4 regions of the Brevibacillus sp. SAFN-007a genome follow, and region 1 is predicted to be linked to each of the others. Evidence: riboswitches for the same ligand, from Rfam matches in the RefSeq annotation. Region 1 holds a riboswitch; each other region holds the start of a gene.
The links. A riboswitch is a leader RNA that binds a small molecule or an ion and turns the genes downstream of it on or off. The one in region 1 is predicted to bind S-adenosylmethionine.

Region 1 (3,910 bases):
GCGGTGTAGGACACGAGCGCAACCGTCGTGATCGTAATGCCGGCAATCAGTCCCGGACGAGACTCTGGCAGCAGGACATTCCAAATGATTTGCCAATTGGACGCGCCCATCGACTGAGCAGCCTCAATGACTCCGCGATCTACCTCCCGCAGCGAGGTTTCCACCAGCCGGGCAAAAAACGGGGCGGCTCCGATCACGAGCGGCGGAATCGCTCCGAGTACACCGAGCGACGTGCCCACAAGCAGTTTCGTAAAAGGAATCAGCAAGATCATCAAAATGATAAACGGTACGGAACGCAACACGTTGACGATGAAGGAGGCAACCGAGTAAAACGCCTTGTTTTGCAGCAATTGTCCTCGCGAAGTAAGGAATAAAATGATTCCCAGCGGCAAGCCGATCAAAATCGTAAACAGCGTGGAGAAGCCCAGCATCGTCAGCGTATCTAGTGTACCCTCGGCAATCTCCGACCAATCCACATTTTCCATAGTCCAGTCCATCTATATCACCTCTACTTCCAAGCCACGCTGACGCAACGTCTCGATGGTTTTTTCGTTTTGCCGGATATCGCCTTCCAGTTCGACGACCAGTTGGCCGTACGGCGTATCCTTCATCCGGGAAATCGTTCCCTGCAAAATACTGAATACCGTGCCTGTCTCCTGCATTGTCTGGAACAAGATCGGCTGGTACGTCTTTTCCCCCAGGAAAGTCACGCGCGCAATCGTGCGGTTCCCCGCTGCTTTTTCGTGCGCCACCGCTTCGCGCAGCTCGGTGGAATCCGCCACTTGCTCGACAAATTCCTGCGTTGTCGGATGCTGCGGCTTGAGGAACACATCCAGCACCTCGCCCGACTCGACGATTTTCCCGCCGTCGATCACGCCGACCCGGTCACAAGTGGAACGGATGACATGCATTTCGTGGGTAATCAGCACGATGGTCAAGCCCAGCTTGCGATTAATGTCCAACAGCAGCGCCAAAATCGAGTTGGTCGTCTGCGGATCGAGAGCCGAGGTCGCCTCGTCGCACAAAAGCACTTTCGGGTCGTTCGCCAATGCCCTCGCAATGCCGACGCGCTGCTTCTGACCGCCGGAGAGTTGGGACGGATATTTGTCCCGATGGGCTTCCAAGCCTACCAGCTTGAGCAGGTCGTCCACTTTTTTCTGAATCTCTTCTTTGGGACGCTTTGCCAGCTTGAGCGGAAACGCGACATTTTCCGCAACCGTCGAAGAGGACAGCAGGTTGAAGTGTTGAAAAATCATCCCGATCTCGCGGCGCTTTTCCTGAAGCTTGGCGTCGTCGAGCTTGGTCAAATCCACCCCATTGACAATAACCTGTCCCGACGTGGGCCGCTCCAACAGGTTGATGCAACGGATCAGCGTGCTTTTCCCTGCCCCGGAATGGCCGATAATCCCGTAAATTTCTCCTTGCTCTATGGAAAGGTCAATCCCGAGCAAGGCCGGAATCGTCTTGCCCTGTACCTGATAGCTTTTATGCAAATTCTGTAATTGAATCAACGCATCCACCTCCTGCAAATCTCCGTACATTCCTTGTGAAAAACGTAAAAACCCCTTTTTCATAAACGAAAAAGGGGCTGCAACGCATATATACGTTCGCATCCACCTTTCTCATCTATCAAGATCCAACCAATCTTGTAGGAATTGGCACCGCGACGTCCATTTTCATAAAATGAACCGGTTGCCGGGCTTCATCGGGCCTGTCCCTCCGCCTCTCTTGATAAGAAAGATTTCCACGCATAGGATATTCGTTTTTCATCGTTTTCTGATACAAACCGGATTATATCCTTTTTGAAAATATCTCGTCAATAGCAATCACAGGAAAAACTTTTTTAATCCATGACTCCATTCCGAATGATGGTCGCTTTGACATGAAAACGGAACGTCGCTTCCCGAAACATCTTCCGCCAATCGCTGGGAGAAAAGCGCTCCAGCCCTCTGCGCTGCGCGCGATAGATGATGCCAAAGCCGACCGGATCGACATTCAGGCCCTGAAGCTTTTGGACGACCTGTTCCAGCTCCTGCTGGATTTTCTGTTCCAAAGCCTTCTCCATCGTTTTCATCAGCGAAGCTTCTTCCAGCTTCAACGGCCTGGACAGCTCAAGAATTCGCGCCTGCAAACGGATGCGAACATCGAACACCGGGGGCGATACTTGTTCCAGTTGAACGCGGGCACTGCTGGAAATCGTATCAAAAGCAAGGTGTACCGTATCCGTGTCATGACCGCGCTCCTTGTCTGTCTCCCCGAAAATATGGACGGGCACGGACGTCTCGTAGCTGCCGACGCGGAATTTCCCATGCACGAGCTTGATGAGAAACGCTTCCCTGGGCGTGATCCAGCCCACGAAGCGATCCCCCTGAAACAATGCGACCCCTTTGATTTGCAGCTCGTCCCCTTTTCTGGCGATGTACGGCATGATCGGGTCGATCCCGGTGTCATAGTACGCGCGAAAAAATTCGTGCATGGTGGCAGACGGGATTTTTTCCCCGTGTACGTTTTGTTCAATCATCCGGTACAGGTAGATTCCGATATTGCCTTCCTCCGGGTACGGATACGTCAACGTGTCGTAGGCATTGCCTTCCAGCACGCACGGGAACAACCGGCTGGACAGCGAGGGATCGCGGTACAGCGTGTCGATGATGCTGCCAAGACCTTTTTTGGCAAAGTCCTCGTTGTAGAGCGCCACGCGAATTTGCCCGCCCAACAGGCGCTTGTCGGATTGCAGGTTCGCTTTGTCCCTGATGCCTTTGCTCGTTTCGCCGACCGCGGAGATGAGCTGAATTTTCCGCTCCGCCTCCGGGTTGATCGAGGGCATGACGATCGAGGCCCGAATTTTGCCGTCTTTCATCAGGTCGTAGCCGACAATCGTAGCCATGCCGGTTTCGTCAAAAATTTGCAGGTCAGAACAACCGGAAACGACCAGAACAAGCGAGCACCATAGGCACCAGAACGGTTTGCACCGTCGTCCCCCGCTATTCCTTTTGCCATGCAGGATCAAACGCCTCTCTCCTTCGCTCGTGAAGTGCGCTGCTTGATGAGAACGGCCAGGTAGAGAATGTACGGATACACGTAGGCCAGATACAGGCTGATCTTGGCAAAGATATCGTTTAGCACGTTCATTTCCTGCCGGGTCAACAGCATCAACGAAGAGAGATACAAAAACGGCAAAATCCAAAACAGCGACGTGCGCAGATTCCATCCGAACAAGCGCTTGATCCCGCGGGCGGCAGACCATAAATACAGCATCATGTTCGGCAAAATCACCAGCAGCCACATCGAAATGCCGACCAGCTCAAACCGCTCCATGATCGGGAGCTGGACCATCTTTTTCAGATTGAGCGTGGCCCAGATGGTTCGCATGAGCTGTCCCTGGCTGAAAAACGCTAACGATACAACCATCACCAGCATGTAGATCCCGTAAGTCGCAAGCACCGCCCATTGCACGTTTTTCCCTACCCTCTCCTTGTCTTGCACATACGGGTAAATGGTGTAGATCACTTCAAACCCGATGCTGGTCAGCGACATGGCGATCATTCCCTTGACCAGCTTTTCCCAGCTTGTATCCAGAATCGGCATGACATATTCCCACTGGGCGTACTGCAACGGAAAGTACAGATCGCACACGAGCCAGATCGTCACCGCAATGGAAAAGAACGTGTAGCCTGCTATGACTCGTATGCCGCCCACGACGGTGTAATAGACCAGAAACAGAATAATCCCGGACAAAATCCAGGTGGGCAAGGACGGAAATACCCATGTCTGCACGACCTCGATGTAGTCGCGCAAAATGATCCATGCCGTCGACAAAAAGTACGTGACATACACAAGACCGAGACACGATCCCAGCCATTTTCCGAATACGTCATGGTGAATGCCGTACAAGTCGGCAGACGGGTAT
Region 2 (3,910 bases), on a different contig from region 1:
GCCGAACGCGCCGGGAGCGGCGCTTTTTTCTCCTGCACGACAGGCTGTGCGGCCGCAGCCGCTTCGACCAGATTCTGCTGTTCTGCGATCAGCCGCTCCCGCTCCTGCGGGTTTTGCAGGCGGTTGACGAGGTCGAGGCCGTCCATCGCGTCTTTGGCGTACAGCACAACCCCGCGGTATTCGGGCGCGATTCGGTTGGAGGTGAACTTGCGGGTCAACGCCGCTCCCCCGACCATCATCGGTACGTCAATGCCCGCGGCACGCAAGTCCTGGGCGGTAATGACCATCTGCTGGGCCGATTTTACCAGCAGCCCTGACAGGCCGATCGCATCCGGCTTCTCTTTGCGGCAGGCGTCAATCAGTTGCTCAGGCGGCACCTTGATGCCCAGGTTCACAACGTGGTAGCCGTTGTTGGCCAAAATGATCTCCACCAGATTTTTGCCGATATCGTGCACGTCGCCCTTGACGGTCGCCAGCAAAATTTTGCCTTTGGACGCGGAATCTTTTTTTTCCATGAACGGCTCCAAAAACGAAACGGCGGCTTTCATGACTTCCGCGCTTTGCAGCACTTCCGCAACGATGAGCTGGTTGCCGTTGAACAGCCGGCCGACCTCTTCCATCCCGGCCATTAGCGGACCGTTAATGATTTCCAGCGGCGTGTACGTTTCCAGTGCCAGCTTCAAATCGTCGACCAGTCCGTCCTTTGAGCCTTCCACCACATAGCGGGCCAGTCGCTCTTCCAGCGTCAGCGTGGAAGCTTCCACGCGCACTTCCTTTTTCTTCTGGCGGTAAAACTCCGTAAAGGCCGCCAGTGTTTCGTCGTTGGTTTCAAACAGCAGCGCTTCCGCCAGCTTTCGCTCCTCCTCCGGAATGGAAGCGTAGCGCTCCAGCTTCTCCGTATTGACGATGGCAAAATCAAGTCCGGCGAGTGTCGTATGGTACAGGAAGACCGCGTTCAGCACTTCCCGTCCCGCCGGGGGCAGACCGAAGGAAACGTTGCTGATGCCGAGAATCGTCTTGCACTGTGGCATCGCTTCTTTAATAAGGCGAATCCCCTCCACCGTCTCCCGCGCGGAGCCGATATATTGTTCATCCCCCGTCCCTACGGGAAAGACAAGCGGGTCAAAAATGATATCCTGCGGCGGAATGCCGTACTGGTTGACCAATATGTCGTACGAGCGCTTCGCGACCGCAAGCTTTTTCTCGCGGGTAATCGCCATCCCGGCCTCCTCGATCGTTCCGACGACGACGGCCGCTCCGAACTTGCGAATCAGCGGCGCCACTTCCTCAAATCTCTCCAGTCCGTCCTCCAGATTGATCGAGTTGAGAATCGCTTTTCCCTGGGAATAACGCAAGCCAAGCTCCATCACTTTCGCGTCCGTCGAGTCGATCATGAGCGGAGCCTTGACCTTTTTCACGACGAAGGGCAAAAACTTCTCCATGTCCGCATACTCGTCGCGATCCGGGTCGGCCAGGCAGGTGTCGATGACGTGCGCCCCGCGCTTCACCTGGGCGCGGGCGATGTCGGACGCTTCCTCGTACTGCCCCGCTGCAATCAGGTCGCGGAATTTTTTCGAGCCGATGACGTTTGTGCGCTCTCCGACCAGCAGTGGACGGTTGTCGTCCTCAACGTAGACCACCTCGATCCCGGAAACGGCACTGACGGCCTCGCGGACGGCCTGGCGCGGCTTGCAGTCTTTGAGCGCCTCCGCCATGGCTCTGATATGCTCCGGAGTCGTTCCGCAGCAGCCGCCTGCCACGTTCAGCCACCCCTGCTCGGCAAACGCGCGCATTTTCGCGGCAAGCCCTTGCGGCGTCTCGTGGTAATGCCCGTTCTCGTCCGGCAGCCCCGCGTTCGGATAGCAGCTCACCCCGCATTGCGCCAAGCCGGACAAGGTGCGCAAATGGTCGCGCATGAATTCCGGCCCTGTCGCACAGTTCAGGCCGATTGTCACGGGCTTCAGGTGCGCCAGCGAGACGTAGAACGCTTCGATGTTTTGTCCGGCCAGAGTCGTGCCCATCGGCTCGATCGTTCCGGAGAGCATCACCGGCAGTTCTACCTTCAGCTCTTCAAACGCCTGGCGAATGCCGATCCCGCCTGCCTTGACGTTCAGCGTATCCTGCGACGTCTCCAGCAGCAGGACATCGACGCCGCCGATAATCAGCCCTTTTGCCTGCCGGTAGTAAGCCTCGACCAACTCCTCGAACGTGACGCCGCCTGTCAGCGCGAGCGTTTTCGTCGTCGGTCCCATGGCCCCTGCCACGTAGCGCGGCCATTCCGCTGTGGAGTAGGCATCGACGGCTTCCTTCGCCAGACGGGCGGCGGCGATGTTCACTTCCAGGTCTTTGTCCGCCACGTCGTACTCGGCCAGCACGACCGAGGTTGCCCCGAACGTATTGGTCTCCACGATGTCCGCGCCCGCTTCCAAATATTTTTCATGGATGGAGCGAATCACATCGGGTCTGGTCAAATTCAGCAGCTCGTTGCATCCGTCGTAGGCCTCGCCGCCAAAATCATCGGCGGTCAGGTTCGCCTGCTGCAGCATGGTGCCCATCGCACCGTCCAGAATCAGAATTTTCCGGGAAAGCTGTTCGCGAAAAGTGGGTTTCATTGACGTGCTCCTTTTCTCCCTTGCGTCGGTTTATTCTCAGCCGTTTTTTTGCATCAAAAAATCCTCTTCCTGAGAAAGAAGAGGATTTGTCCGCGGATACACTTGCGCCTGAACCATCCTCTCATCTTTCAAAGCCGTAGCTTTGCTGGAATTGGCACCGGATTTTAACCGGTTGCCGAGGCTTCATCAGGCCAGTCCCTCTGCCTCTCTTGATAAGAGTTGTACCATGTTATTCCATTTTTGACTTTCAGGTTTGAAAGTATCTTAACACCGCGAAAAGTCTTCGTCAATTGAGAATTTGTCTATTCTTCGCGCTCTTCCCGCTCTTTCGCGCCCATTTTTGCTCTTACCGGGCATCCGCCCACGCCAATCTGTGCGTATGTGTATAGACTGTAGCATAACGGAAAGGAGGGGGAACAAACGTGAGTACATCGTACTGCGGAAATGGCATCTTTGGAGACAGCTTCGCACTGGTGCTCGTACTGTTTATCCTGCTGGTCATTATTGGGTGTTCGAACGACGACTGCTAAGTAAATGACAGGAAGAGGCTATCCCCCTCCCAGGCTGCTGCTTGAAGGGATAGCCTCTTTTTTCATGTCGCTTGCCGCCAGGAAGCCTGCCCGCTCACGCCGTCTTTGCCCAAACAGACAAGCTACAGCCATGTGACAGGCAAGCAGGTGGTGGCGTCTGCTCGTTGACTTGCTCATCGGACATGCCTTCATTGTCAGAAAGAAAGGCTTTTGCTATCATGAGGCTTACCCCAACCCATGAAAGGAACGATCAATGATGGACACTCTGTTCGCTCGCGAAAAGGACGAATTCCTGTCCTGTATCGAGACCGTGAAAGTACTGGAAACCTCCGAATTTGAAACCTACTCAATCGTCAAGCATACCGCAACAGGCGACCACTATTTGCGCTACTTTTTGTCCCACATCAACCTGTCGGAAGGGGGCCGCAGAGACGACTACGACCACTTCCTGCCGATTGACTCGGATGACGTCCTGGGACTGTTGTTCGGCGAGCAGCCGTACCGCTTCCCGGACAACTGGCGATCCCCCTACCTGCGCAGCGGCAACGACAATCGCCTGATTCCGTTTGATCCGTCCGAGAATTACGATCTGGAAGAGGAAGCGGCTGCCGAACTGGCGATGGTGGAGCAGCTGGAGCTTTACAAGCAGCAGTGGATGAACGCGGAAAATATGAGCGCGGAGGAAAAAGAAAAGCTGACCAAGCAATATTTCGCCGAACTCGACAAGATTTTGAAAAAAACCGAAGAGTAAGTTGCATCCGGGCAGCA
Region 3 (3,910 bases), on a different contig from region 1:
GTTTTTTCATGTGATTTGAGTAGCCCCTCTCTATATCATGGATTTACATATAAGTGTACATGAATATTGGGAGCTTTACCATCAAACATTCGGTGAACATTGCTGGATGGAAGAAGAAAACAAACAGAAAGCCCCTGACAGGGGGCACTTCAGCAGTCAAGGACTTCCGGGCATCCGCTAGGCGCTTTTTTTCAATTTGCGGGCGACCCAGTTGCCGAGCGTCTGGATCAGTTGCACCAAAACAACAAGGATGATGACGGTTATCACCATGACCTCGATATCCCATTGCTGGTATCCGTAGCGCAGCGCCAGATCGCCCAGGCCGCCAGCGCCGACGGCCCCGGCCATTGCTGTCGCCCCGATCAGACCGATCGTCGCAATCGTCAGGCAGAGGACGATGCCTGGTCTTGCCTCGCGCAGCATGATGCGAAAAACGATCTGTCTGCGGGAGGCCCCCATGGCCTGGTACGCCTCGATGACGCCGCGGTCCACGTCGTGCAGCGCGGTTTCCATCAAACGGGAAATATAGGGAGCCGTGTACACAATCAACGGGACAATGGCGCCTTCAATGCCGATGGAGGTACCGACGATCAGCTCGGTAAACGGGATGATCGCGACCATCAGGATGATAAAAGGCAAGGAGCGCACGATGTTGATGATGGTGTTCAGCGCGTGGTAAATCAACTTGTTCGGAAACAGGTGGTTGCTTTGGGTCACGACCAGGAGGATGCCCAGCGGAATGCCGATCAGCGTCGCAAGGAACAGCGAGACGCCTACCATAATGACGGTTTCTTGCAGGGACTGTCCGAAGACGGGAATCATTTCAGCAAGGCGTTCCATGAGCGTGTGCCCTCCTCTCGTTCTACGATGTCCACTCTGTATACCGATTGACGCAGAAAATGAATGCCCTCCTCGATCGCTTGCTCCTCGCCGGAAATGTGCAACAACAGGATGCCGAGCGCCGTTCCTTTAATCGAAGTAATGGAGCCGTACAGCAAATTGGTGCTGACCGGAAAACGTGCGGACAGTGTGCCCAGTACCGGATCGAGAGCGGCATCCCCGCGAAAGGCTACACGAAGGATTTTCGAGACAGGCCCGGACGGCTTGATTTTGGCCAAAATGTCTCCCGGCACCTCATCGTCGAAGATCGTCTTGATGAAATTGCGCGTCGTCTGTTGCTGGGGATTGCTGAAAATATCCAGTACGCTCCCTTGCTCGATGATGACGCCGTTTTCCATGATGGCGACCTGATCGCATATTTTTTTGATGACTTGCATCTCGTGGGTAATCAGCACGATGGTCAGATTGAACTTGCGATTGATGTCGAGCAAAAGCTCCAATATCGACTCGGTCGTCTGCGGATCGAGGGCGGACGTGGCTTCGTCGCAAAGCAGGATTTCCGGATCGGTGGCAAGCGCGCGGGCAATGCCTACCCGTTGCTTTTGTCCGCCGGACAGCTGCGAAGGATAGGCGTTTGCCTTGTCCGCCAGACCGACGAGGCCCAGCAGATCCTCGACCTTGCGTTTGATGACATCCTTCGGTACACGGTTCATCCGCAAAATTTCCGCTACGTTGTCAAAGACGTTGTAGGAGGAGAGCAGGTTGAAGTGCTGGAAGATAATCCCGATCTTTTTGCGCGCCTGGCGCAGCTCTTTTTCCTTCAGTTCGAGCAGATTTTGCCCGTTGACGACCACTGAGCCGCTTGTCGGCTTTTCCAGCAGGTTAATCGTGCGGAGCAGGGTGCTTTTCCCCGCTCCGCTAAAGCCGATCACGCCGTAGATCTGCCCTTTTTCCACGCGAAGGGATACGCCCTTCAAGGCTTCGACCTGCTTGGCTCCTACCTTGTACGTTTTGTGAATATCAGTCAGCTGTATCATCACCAGTGTCTCCTTGTTGTCGGTTGTTCCCGGCATCGTGATTACCAGGACGGCAGCACGGCTCCTTCAAAGTGTTCTTCGATGAATGTTTTTACTTCTTCCGAGCGGTAGATGTCTACGAGCTTTTTATAGGTCGGGTTGTCTTTGTCTGCTTCGTTGACTGCGATGATGTTGACGTAAGGCGAATCGGACGTTTCCGAGAAGATCGCGTCTTTTTTCGGCGAATAGCCTGCTTCCATGGCAAAGTTGGTATTGATCGAGGCGACTTCCACATTGTTCAGCGAGCGAGCCAGGAACGCAGCTTCCAGCTCCTTGAACTGCAACTTCTTCGGATTTTCCACGATATCCAGCGGGGTGGCGTTGTCTTTCACCCCGTCTTTGAGCTTGATTAGTCCGGCAGCCTGGTAGAGCAAGAGCGCGCGGGCGCGGTTCGTCGGATCGTTTTGGATCCCCACTACGCCGCCTTCCGGAATGTCTTCCACTTTTTTATGCTTGGTAGAGTAGAGGCCCATCGGGAAGGTGACGGTTTTGCCGATTTCGACGATTTTGGTCTTGTGGTCCTGATTGAATTTATCCAGGAACGGGATGGTTTGGAAGCTGTTCAGATCAAGATTTCCTTTGTCGAGAGCTTGGTTAGGTTGCACGTAATCGTTGAACACGACCAGCTCCACGTCGATTCCCTGCCCTTTGGCGACTTCCTTTACTTTGTTGAAAATCTCTTCGTGGGGACCGGCCGTCACGCCGACCTTGATTTTGGTTTGCTGTTCAGCAGAAGCTCCGCCGTTAGCGGAAGCCGCGTCTTGCTTGCCTCCGCAAGCCGTAACGAGGGAGGCAGCCAGCAAAAGTGAAGTGAGCAGTAAGCCTGTCTTTTTCATGAAAATTCCCCTTTTCTTTGGTGTTTGTATCGTTTTGAAAATGGTAACCTGGAAAAGAAAGAGCCTCTTCCGCTGAAGAAGAGGCTGTTACCTGCGCATGCAACATTCACAGTAATCCATGCCTCTCTTATCTGTCGGAATGTTTTCCGCTGGATTTGGCACCATATCGGTTGCGATAGGTTGCCGAGGTGTCATTGGGCCAGTCCCTCGACCTCTCTTTATAAGAGAAGGAGCGTATATTCAGTTGCTGGAAAATAACCAATAATTCATAGTTGGTTAGTTGGATTATAGCTTGCCACTCTCCACCTGTCAATTGTTTTTCCAAATGAACTTTTTCATTCGCGTCCAGTCAGGCATGATGGAGGGGAGGCATCAGGCGAATGTCTTTTCAAACGAAGGAGGACGTTTTGTGGAGCAAAACATGATTGTGGATGTCGATACGGGAATGGATGACGCGCTGGGAATCATGTTGGCGGTCAAGAGCGGTGGATGTGAGGTAAAGGGGATCACGACCGTAAGCGGCAACGTCCCCCTTGAAAAAGCGACAGAAAATACGTGCAAAATCCTCGATTTTTTGCAGGCGGGCGCAAAAATTCCTGTCATTCCGGGAGCCTCCCGGCCGCTTTTGCGTGAGCATCGTCTTCATGGGGAGGACGGACTTGGCCGGGCTTTACAAGAGACAGAGGCGAAGACGCAGCCGGCAGACGGCTTTGCGCCTGATTTTATTTGCGAGCAAGTGCTGGCCCAGCCCGGGAGCGTCACGCTTGTCATGACGGGGCCGCTCACCAATCTGGCTGTGGCTGTCCAAAAGTGCCCCGAACTGGTCAGGCATGTGAAGGAAGTCGTGTTTATGGGCGGCGCGGTGACCACGCAAGGAAATGTGACCCCGGTAGCCGAGTACAACATGTATGTCGATCCGGAAGCGGCCAAGATTGTCTTTCATGCCGGATTTCCGCAATTGACATTGGTCGGGCTGGATGTGACACGACGAGTCCTGTTGAACGAAGAGCATATCCGGGAGCTGGGCGATACGCCCATCGGCCGCTTTGTGCAGCAATGCACGTCCGACTACCTGAACCGCAGCTTCGAGCGCAACGGCGCGCGTGTCTGCGCCTTGCACGATCCGCTGGCTGTAGCGGTGGCGCTGGACCGCTCGCT
Region 4 (3,910 bases), on a different contig from region 1:
GTATCAAGCTCGCCCTGCTCGGCTTCAGCCGGGTCATACCGGAAGTGGGCTGGTTTGCGCAAAAAAACGCGCCGGGACTGGCGGGAACCTACGATCCCGCTCTGGCGGTAACAGCCATCCAGCAGGCAAAAGCACAGGCTGATCTCGTCGTGGTGATCGCCCACTGGGGCAAAGAGCGCGAAGATTTTCCCGTCGCGCACCAAAAAGAACTCGCCAAAGCGTACATCGACGCAGGCGCGGACCTGATCGTCGGCGGTCATCCGCACGTGCTGCAAGGCTTTGAGCAGTATCGTGGCAAATGGATCGCCTACAGTCTGGGCAACTTCATTTTCACGCGCTCGACCGAGCCGAAAACATGGGAAACGATGGTGCTGCAAGCAAGCTGTACGAAAGACGCCGTCTGCGACCTGACGATGCTTCCCTTCCACGCCGAACTGGGACAAGCCGTACCAATGGACGTCACAGAGGGAGCCGCCTTGCGCAAGCGAATCGAATCGCTCTCGGAAAATGTCCAGATTGACCCAGACGGTCGCGTGCAGGCCCGCTCATGAAAAGCGGGCGCGACCGATTGCCGGTTTTCCTTTTACGCTGATTCAAGCAGCGGGAAGCAGCGCACAGCCAGACCGAAATCGCGTGTCAGCATTTCCTCGTGCTCTTCGCAAATCCCCGTTACGATCAGTCCTGCCCGCAGCACACCGCCCAGGTCGAATTGCACTTTCAGCTTCGTCACATTCACGCCCGACTCGCGCAAGAAATGCAGGACGCGATCAGGGGTCGCGGCGGGACACGAGCCTTCGAGATAACACAGCACGCGTTCGTCCTGCGCCTGATTCGGCTGCGCTACCGCCGTTTGTTCCTTCCAGGCCGGATGCGGAGTAAATGGCTGCGTCAACAAATACGCCAAGTCTTCCACAACGGCGCTTGCGGTTGGCAGTTCCCCTGCGCCTCTGCCCGTAAACAGCAGATCGCCAACGATGTTTCCGGAAAGCTGTACAGCGTTGAAGGCATCCTGGATTTGCGCCAGCGGATGGGCGACAGGCAGCATGGTCGGCTGAACGGAAAGCCGGATTCCCTGCTCCGTTTTCTGCGCCTGGGCAATCAGCTTGATCCGGTAGCCCAGCTCGCTTGCGATGCGGATGTGGCCGGGAGACAAATCCGAGATTCCTTTGCGCACGACATGGGTAAGCGGCAGCGATTCGCCGTACACAAGCTGCGCAAGAATGTACAGTTTGTACATCGCGTCGTATCCTTCCACGTCAGAACGCGGGTCGGCTTCCGCATACCCCAGCTCCTGGGCCTGCTTCAGCACTTCCTGATAGGGCAGCTGCTCCGCTTCCATTTTCGTCAGGATGAAGTTCGTCGTGCCGTTGAGAATGCCGCGCACTCCGTGTATATCGTTCGTGCGCAGAAACTGCCGCAGCACGCTCAAAATCGGAATGCCGCCCGCCACACTCGCCTCGTAGGCCAAATGAACCTGATGCCGGTTGGCCAAATCGACCAGCTCTGTGCCGCGTTTGGCAAGCAACTCCTTGTTCGCGGTCACCACATGGCAGCCTTTTTCGATCAGGGCGCGCACGTAGTCGTACGTCGGCTCGACGCCCCCCATGACCTCGACAACAATGTCCACGTCACTTTTCAGCACCTCCTCAAAATCTGTAGTCAACAGCGCGGGATCTACCTGAACGGCCCGTTCTTTTTCCGAATCGCGGACCAACGCTTTGACAATCTCGATTCGTTTGCCCAATCGAGCGGCCAGCTTTTCCTGCTGCGACCGAATCGTTTTGATGACGCCGCCCCCTACTGTTCCCAAACCTAGCAACCCTACCTTGACTACGCCTGCGCTCATGTCTACCACCTCATCGCCCATTTTCGTAAAAAGAAAAAACCTTCCCGCTAAGAAGAAGGCTTGCATCGACGAATCCCTCTCCTTATCTCCCAGGACGCTTCCGCCCTGCAGGAATTGGCACCTTGTTGCAGCATGCAACGGTTGCCGGGCTTCATCGGGCCAGTCCCTCCACCTCTCTGGATAAAGAACATGTTGAATTTTTGCTCTTTCTTCTCTAAGGAAGCGGCGTAGCCATTGCCTGTTGCCAAGCAAAACGTCCAGCAGGCTGCTTCCCCGCTTTTTGTCCATCCCTGTACAGGAACGCTCCGAAATGATTGCCGCCCGGACTGGACGCTTCCTCCTCCGTTTACGTTTCCGCTTGGGCATTTGCAGACCTGCCGCATAGTCGAACATCAAAAAAACCTTCTTCGCTAAGAAGAAGGTTCGCCTTGACTGCTACGATGGACCCGCTTCTTATCTTTCGAGGCGAAAACGCCCCGCAGGAATTGGCACCTTGTCGCACATGCAACGGTTGCCGGGCTTCATCGGGCCAGACCCTCCACCTCTCTGGATAAGAACTGTGTTTGTTGTTGAGCCTATTCTAAGAAATTCCATCGGATTCGTCAACAAAATTCTTTCTGTGCCCGCCGTAAAAAGGCGTCTGCAAATCGTCCGCCTATGTTCCCTGCCAGCCTTCAAACAGCAGCACCCTTGCCGGAGCCGCATCTGTACCAATCAGCTTCAACGGGGCCGCGACCATAAAGTAGTTTCCGGCAGGCACTTCGCGAAGCCGCAATCCCTCGATCACAATGACGCCTGCGCCAAACAATGTCTTATGGGTCGGGTGTCCTTCCTGGCTGCGCTCAATCCCCAGTGCATCTGTGCCGACGCCGCGCACGCCCTTTTCCGCCAAATACTCCGCGCCGTCTCGGGCCAAATAGACGAACTCGAACGAAAAGGCATCCTCCCACGAATTTTTCGTTTGAAACAGGACAAACTCTCCGGGGGCAATGTCGCAGCCTTCCAGCTCCGCCCGCCCGATCTTGTCCTGCACATGCGTCAGGTCGAGCACGCGGCAGTTTCCTACCAGCTTTTCCAGCGGAATGCTTTCCAGCGTCTCGCCACCCTGCACCATGTGCAGCGGTGCGTCCACGTGCGTGCCAGCATGCACATCCATATCGATTCTCGATTCGGTTACATAGCCGTTGGTTGCGGACAAAATCCTCGGCTGCTTCTCCGGCTTGTTTTTGTACACCGTCATCCCTTCAAAAATAGGCGCGGTCACATCATACATTTTCATTGCCCTTCGCCTCCCCGTTTCGCTCGTTTTTTCCTGTCTCCGTCGGCCTGCTTCTTCCTCGCAGATCGGCCGGAAAGACGACGCCGATTTGTCTTCTCGCCTCGTCCATGACTTCCATCGTCCATCTGGAGGCTGCATGAGAATTCGTTGTCGACTCTCTGGCGCCCACCGCAGCCAGCCGGATGAACTCCCTGATTTCGTAATGCATGGGTGGCAACGTCTGGGGCCTGGTCACATCCTCGCTCCTGCCGTCCCGGTAGCGAATCTCGATGCGTGTCAGGTGGTTGATTTTATCAATCACCATCGTGGCATCCTCCCCCTGAATCTCTGCCGGCTGATAAGAAGTCGTAATCTTGGAAAAGCCGAGGATGGCATCCATCTCTTCGTACTTCAACAGCATGCTGCCCGCCCCGTCTACCCCTGACGCCAACACGACGCCTTCCGCCTTGACCTGCTTGGGCTTGCCAAACAGCACGATCGCAGGATACAGGCAGTAGATCCCGATATCCATCAAGGCCCCGTTGGAATAAGCTGGGTCAAAAGCCCGCTGAACCTCACCCGCACGGTAGGCATCGTAACGGGAGGAATACTGACAAAGGCTGGCGACCAAGCGGCGAATCTTGCCCAGCTTGGGCAAATGGTGCTGAATCGTCACAAAGTTGGGCAAAAGCGTAGATTTGACTGCTTCCATGAGCAGCACATCATGCTTTTTTGCCGCCGCGAGCATCGCCGCTACCTCATCCGCGTTCGAGGCGAGCGGCTTTTCACACAGCACGTGCAGCCCC

Region 2: linked by a shared signal. The riboswitch ahead of metH (methionine synthase) and the one ahead of ACTHO6_RS13295 (methionine ABC transporter ATP-binding protein) in region 1 are both predicted to bind S-adenosylmethionine.
Region 3: linked by a shared signal. The riboswitch ahead of ACTHO6_RS03910 (MetQ/NlpA family ABC transporter substrate-binding protein) and the one ahead of ACTHO6_RS13295 (methionine ABC transporter ATP-binding protein) in region 1 are both predicted to bind S-adenosylmethionine.
Region 4: linked by a shared signal. The riboswitch ahead of ACTHO6_RS08195 (homoserine dehydrogenase) and the one ahead of ACTHO6_RS13295 (methionine ABC transporter ATP-binding protein) in region 1 are both predicted to bind S-adenosylmethionine.

Annotation. Positions count from the first base shown of each region.
Region 1 covers NZ_JBQCKK010000011.1:50,173-54,082, forward strand. Annotated here, with positions in the region: gene ACTHO6_RS13290 (methionine ABC transporter permease) at 1-497, opposite strand, end outside; gene ACTHO6_RS13295 (methionine ABC transporter ATP-binding protein) at 498-1,511, opposite strand; SAM riboswitch class I at 1,620-1,738, opposite strand; gene ACTHO6_RS13300 (Ger(x)C family spore germination protein) at 1,844-3,010, opposite strand; gene ACTHO6_RS13305 (GerAB/ArcD/ProY family transporter) at 3,007-3,910, opposite strand, start outside.
Region 2 covers NZ_JBQCKK010000001.1:375,396-379,305, reverse strand. Annotated here, with positions in the region: gene metH (methionine synthase) at 1-2,612, opposite strand, end outside; SAM riboswitch class I at 2,731-2,831, opposite strand; gene ACTHO6_RS01890 (YjcZ family sporulation protein) at 3,035-3,142, shown strand; gene ACTHO6_RS01885 (hypothetical protein) at 3,161-3,319, opposite strand; gene ACTHO6_RS01880 (hypothetical protein) at 3,399-3,893, shown strand.
Region 3 covers NZ_JBQCKK010000002.1:96,013-99,922, forward strand. Annotated here, with positions in the region: gene ACTHO6_RS03895 (hypothetical protein) at 1-10, opposite strand, end outside; gene ACTHO6_RS03900 (methionine ABC transporter permease) at 178-840, opposite strand; gene ACTHO6_RS03905 (methionine ABC transporter ATP-binding protein) at 819-1,877, opposite strand; gene ACTHO6_RS03910 (MetQ/NlpA family ABC transporter substrate-binding protein) at 1,919-2,752, opposite strand; SAM riboswitch class I at 2,877-2,979, opposite strand; gene ACTHO6_RS03915 (nucleoside hydrolase) at 3,174-3,910, shown strand, end outside.
Region 4 covers NZ_JBQCKK010000005.1:52,408-56,317, forward strand. Annotated here, with positions in the region: gene ACTHO6_RS08190 (CapA family protein) at 1-551, shown strand, start outside; gene ACTHO6_RS08195 (homoserine dehydrogenase) at 584-1,846, opposite strand; SAM riboswitch class I at 1,926-2,033, opposite strand; SAM riboswitch class I at 2,297-2,403, opposite strand; gene ACTHO6_RS08200 (cyclase family protein) at 2,502-3,125, opposite strand; gene ACTHO6_RS08205 (Gfo/Idh/MocA family protein) at 3,112-3,910, opposite strand, start outside.